DNA from 2 places in the Mesorhizobium sp. 128a genome. Region 2 is predicted to be linked to the other one. Evidence: riboswitches for the same ligand, from Rfam matches in the RefSeq annotation. Region 2 holds a riboswitch; the other holds the start of a gene.
The links. Region 2 has a riboswitch for glycine ahead of ACWTU9_RS22070 (D-amino acid dehydrogenase). Riboswitches for the same ligand answer to the same signal wherever they lie in the genome.
Positions count from the first base shown of each region.

Region 1 (2,393 bases), on a different contig from region 2:
TGGAAGGCCACGAGCCGACTGGACCCTTTCGAAACAGATAGCTATTTTCCGGCCTGCCAAATCCAGCGGCGACGCTTCCCGGTCAGGCAACCTTGTCGAGCAGCGGCTTCAGCGCCGGATGGATCTCCGGCGAAGCGTGCTTGATCAGCGTCAGCAACGCACGCTCATTGTCATGCAGCGGACGGTCGGTCCCGATGCGCTCGGCCAGCCATTTCGCCTCGCCGGCATCGATCGTCTCGGCGCGGCGGGCGAGCGCCTCGGCGGCCCGGTTCTTCGATTCCCACTCGGCCTCGATATCACCGGGCGAGCGATAGGCTTCCATGATGCCGGCGAGCCCGCCCGACACCATGCGGCTGAAAAAGCCGCCAATCTCAGGCTCGGCCTGTTCGAAGAAACTGTCACGGCGCAAGGCAGCCTCGCGCGTCGGCGCCTCGTAGCCGGCCGAACACATGACGAAATTGGCGAGCGCCTTGACGAACAGCTCGTTCCAGGACGGATCATTGTCGCCCGCCGCAGTCTGCTCGTTGATCCTGAACAGCACTTCCGCCTCGGCGCGGGTGATGGCGATGTTGCCGTCGCCGCCATAGGCATGGAGGATGCGGCGCAACAGATCGACCTCGGCCTTGGCGACCAGCCCGGGAACCAGCGCAGCGCCTGAAATCAGCGGCCCCTTGCCGTCGACCACCGCATGGGCGACCTGCTCCAGCGCATAGGCGGACAGCCGGCCAGGCGACGATTTCGCCCTCTCCAGCACATGCACCAGCAACTCAAGCTCGGTCAGGCTGTCGACCATGCCGTCACGCGAGATGGTGCTCACCAGCCAGTTGGCATTGTCCTCCGAGATATAGCCGGCAGGCTTTTCCTGGTGGACGATGTAATCGGTGACGGCCTCGACGAAGAAGGGCGGCCATTCCTGGCATTTGTATTTCGCCGTCGCGTCGAGCGCAAACAGCGCCTCGGCCTCGCCGCGGCTCACCACGCCGTCCCCGAACACGTCGCGGCGTAGCATCAGCACGTCCTCGGCCGCGATGCGGTTTTTCGAAATCAGCCCTGCCACCGTTGCGCTCATGATCAGTTCGCCCATTTCGCCCCCGTCGGCTGCTGCCGGTCGCCAAGCGTCATCTCAACCCGTTCTATCAGCAGTGTCTTGAAAAACCGGCAAACGGCGTGGTTAGCGAAGACTTGTCAGGAAGATGTCGCTGACAGGTGACAAGGTGTCGCCGACAAGCTATGGATGGCGCGTCGAGGATTTAGGTAACTGAGTCCTACCTGTTTGCGGGAGAGAGCAGCGCAAGCTGCCGCCGAAGGGGAAATCGCCCGAAATCTCTCAGGCAAAAGAACCGTAGACGGGAAAGACACTCTGGAAAGTCGGGGCTTGCCCCCGCGCCGAAGGTGTAAGCGTCGCCGACAGAGTTCCGGTTGCGCGAGTCTCTCAGGCTTCAGACAGAGGGGCACGGACTGGTCGCCAGCAGCGGCCGATTGCGTGCGACTCTGGAGATGACATGACGGGCGACGACACCAAGCACCTTCCCCTCGAGGATCTGCACACTGCCGCCGGCGCGCGCTTCGGCGCCTTTGCCGGCTGGTCGATGCCGCTGACCTATCCGGCCGGCGTCATGAAGGAGCACCTTCACACCCGCGAACATGCCGGCCTGTTCGATATTTCGCACATGAAGCTGTTCGAGGTCAGCGGACCGGGCGCTGCGGCACTTCTCAACCGCGCCTGCCCGCTCGATGCCGGCGCGCTCGACATTTCCCAGTCCAAATACACTTTCTTCCTCAATGAGGCCGCCGGGATCATCGACGATCTGATCGTCACCCGCCTCGGCGATACCAGGTTCATGGTGGTCGCCAATGCCGGCAATGCTGTCGAGGACGAAAAGCATCTGCGCACGCTGGCGGCGGATTTCGATGTGACGGTCGATGCGCTCGACCGCGTCTTTCTCGCCATCCAGGGGCCGGAAGCCTGGGCCGCCCTCTCCCGCGCCGGCATCGAGACCGGCTCGCTGCTGTTCATGCACGGCATCGAGCCGAAGCAGAACTGGTTCATGAGCCGCTCCGGCTATACCGGCGAGGACGGCTTCGAGATCGGCCTGCCGGAAGCGGATGCGCGCGCCTTGGTCGCGAAACTGGTCGAGGATGAGCGCGTGCTGTGGATCGGCCTCGCCGCCCGCGACTCGCTGCGGCTGGAAGCCGGCCTCTGCCTGCATGGCCAGGACATCACGCCGGAGATCGATCCGGCCAGCGCCGGCCTGATGTGGGCAATCCCCAAGGATATCAGAGCGACCGGTTCCTTCATCGGCGCCGATGCCTTGCGGGCAGTCCTCGAGCGTGGCCCGTCGCAAAAGCGCGTCGGCCTGAAGCCGGACGGCCGCCAGCCGGTGCGCGCCGGT
Region 1 is NZ_JBSPKY010000030.1:3,344-5,736, forward strand. It holds gene ACWTU9_RS30390 (hypothetical protein) at 83-1,084, opposite strand; glycine riboswitch at 1,267-1,353, shown strand; gene gcvT (glycine cleavage system aminomethyltransferase GcvT) at 1,503-2,393, shown strand, end outside.
Region 1: it holds a riboswitch for glycine, as region 2 does, so the genes downstream of both, gcvT (glycine cleavage system aminomethyltransferase GcvT) here and ACWTU9_RS22070 (D-amino acid dehydrogenase) in region 2, are expected to answer to the same signal.

Region 2 (2,393 bases):
GGAACCCGGCTTTTGCCGACCCGCGGCATCATGTTCGGCATCATCGGTCGAAGCCCTGCCCACGGCACAACGTGTTCAGTTGCCACTTTCGGGAACATCATCCGTGTCCAGTCGACTAAAGGTCTGATGCGATCTTCCCGGATGTCGAAATTGACACCATTGAATTCTGCGGTCCCTGCCACGCGCAGACGCGCAGCGCCGAGACGGCTGGTTACGATTTTCGCGCGGTCGTCCAGAATGCTCACCCAGGGCGCCGAGGAATCTGCCGTAGACCCGTCCAACTCCACCGTAATTGAATAGCCTTTCACCGGATAAATGTTGATGCGATCCCCGAACATCGCAGCGATATCGCGACTATTTGTTCCCGCACACACTACAATGCCGTCGGCTTCCAGCGTCTGATCGGCGCCACCAGTTGTGCAAACGAGGTGGAAGCTATCCCGGCGCTCAATCCGGCTCACCGCAGCGTCATAGATGAATTGGGCGCCACGCTTTGAGCATGCCTTCTCCAAACCCGCGCAATATTTGTGAATATCGCCGGTAGAATCCGACGGGGTGAAGAATCCTCCATAAAAATTGCCATGCAATGCAGGTTCAATCCCGGCAAGTTCGCTGGGCGTCACCGAACGCCGGTCGAGGCCACCCTCGTTCAGCATCTCGTTCACCTTCAGCGCGTGGTCGAAGCCTGCCTTGTCCCAGCAAACATGCAGGATGCCGCGACGGACGTGATCAAAGTCGATGCCTTCACGGTCAGCGATCTCGAAGAGGTGTTTACGGGCCGCGATAGCCAGACGGGTCGTTTCAATCGTGTTCTCGCGATATCGCGAAATGTTGGACACGAATTCTAGCAGCCAGCTGTACTTGTGCCACGACGGGGTAGGGTTCATGAGAAGGGGCGCATCTCGCCGAAGCATCCACTTGATTCCCTTGAGGATGGTCGACCAGTGATTCCAGACTTCGGCATTGCTAGCGGACAGCTGGCCACCGTTGGCGAATGAAGTTTCCATCGCGGCGTAGCGCCGCCGCTCGACCACAGTCACGTCGTAGCCTTGCTCTATCAAAGCGTAAGCTGTCGACACACCGGCAATTCCGGCGCCAACTACAATAATCTTGGACATTCTAAACTCCGAACAGTGTAATGGGTGCGAGGCTGGCCCGCAGCGACCCCCCAAATCTGTCTCGGGTACCTGAGAGATTAACCGGAACTCCCGGCTTTCCCCTTCGGTGGACGCTCGAGGCGTCACTCTCCAGATCGTTCGGCGGTGCGGTCACTTTTGCCTGAGAGTTTCCTTGGGGGGTTGCTCCGTCGGCGTCGGCACTTCGCCGATCTCTCCCGCTCAGCCTGATGAACGGTGGACCTATACGACGTAGGTCAGGCCAATGATCGCCATTTTCTCCGTTGCAGTGAAACATGCGAACCAATTTTTATGGATGTGTGATCGAAACCTGACGTGGAGACTGCAGAACCCTTCGGACTGGTCTCAAAGTGGAGATCGCTGGCTTTGGCCGGGACTGTAGGGACGAAATTCTTTGGCCATCCCGGTGACCAAAAATGGACGATCGACGAGAACGGGAATCCGCGGCAGCTATTCTGCTTACAGTGTTGCGGAGGCCAACCGCTTGTGCCTGCCGAGAGTTACCATCCGGCCGTTTACATGATCTTGGCTTTAATCATGGCGGCGTGTTCCGTTCCGCCATTCTTTTCGGTGAAACGCGGGTTTCAAAATTGGAAGGGTCTTGAAATGCCATCCGGCTGTGCAGAATCTTGCGCTAAGGTCGAACGGAGAGTGAACGCCCGGATGTTCGCTGTGGATACGCATTTGCCCGGCGTCGGGCAGGTGTGTGGGACCGGCTGCTGGAAGCCGTTTCAAAGGCCCACGACGGGGATATCCAGATGATCGACTCGTCCTATCCGCGAGATGCCGAGTCGACATCTAGGCATCAGCTGACGAGGCATAGGGCCCCTTGAGGTACGGGCCATTGGCGGGAACCCCGCCTGCCCAAATTATGAGTCGGTCTCGTTTCCACTCAAACCCAGATAATTGCTACAGAGCACTTTATCTCAGATCCGACCCTTGCTACGATGTGATTGATTTCGTTCAAACTTTTGGTGAGATAACATGGATACCGAGGATCCTGGCGCCCCAGCCAATTCACATGCCTCTTGGAATCCATGATTACAGACGCCGTGAGTGGCTGCCGTCGGCGGCTATCTGACTCCCCACGCGGCCCGACTCCATCCACAGAGCCGGGCCGTGCGAAAAGGATCAGTAGTCGTTATCGTCCTGGATGATAACGTGATGATGCCGATGATGGCGACGCTCGACCGAGCCAGTCACGATAACAGTATCCGGGCGATGATGTCTGCGGCCGTGGTCGTAGAACGCAACCGT
Region 2 is NZ_JBSPKY010000013.1:202,977-205,369, reverse strand. It holds gene ACWTU9_RS22070 (D-amino acid dehydrogenase) at 1-1,118, opposite strand, end outside; glycine riboswitch at 1,256-1,346, opposite strand; partial or broken gene ACWTU9_RS22065 (IS5/IS1182 family transposase) at 1,820-1,918, shown strand; gene ACWTU9_RS22060 (hypothetical protein) at 2,268-2,393, opposite strand, start outside.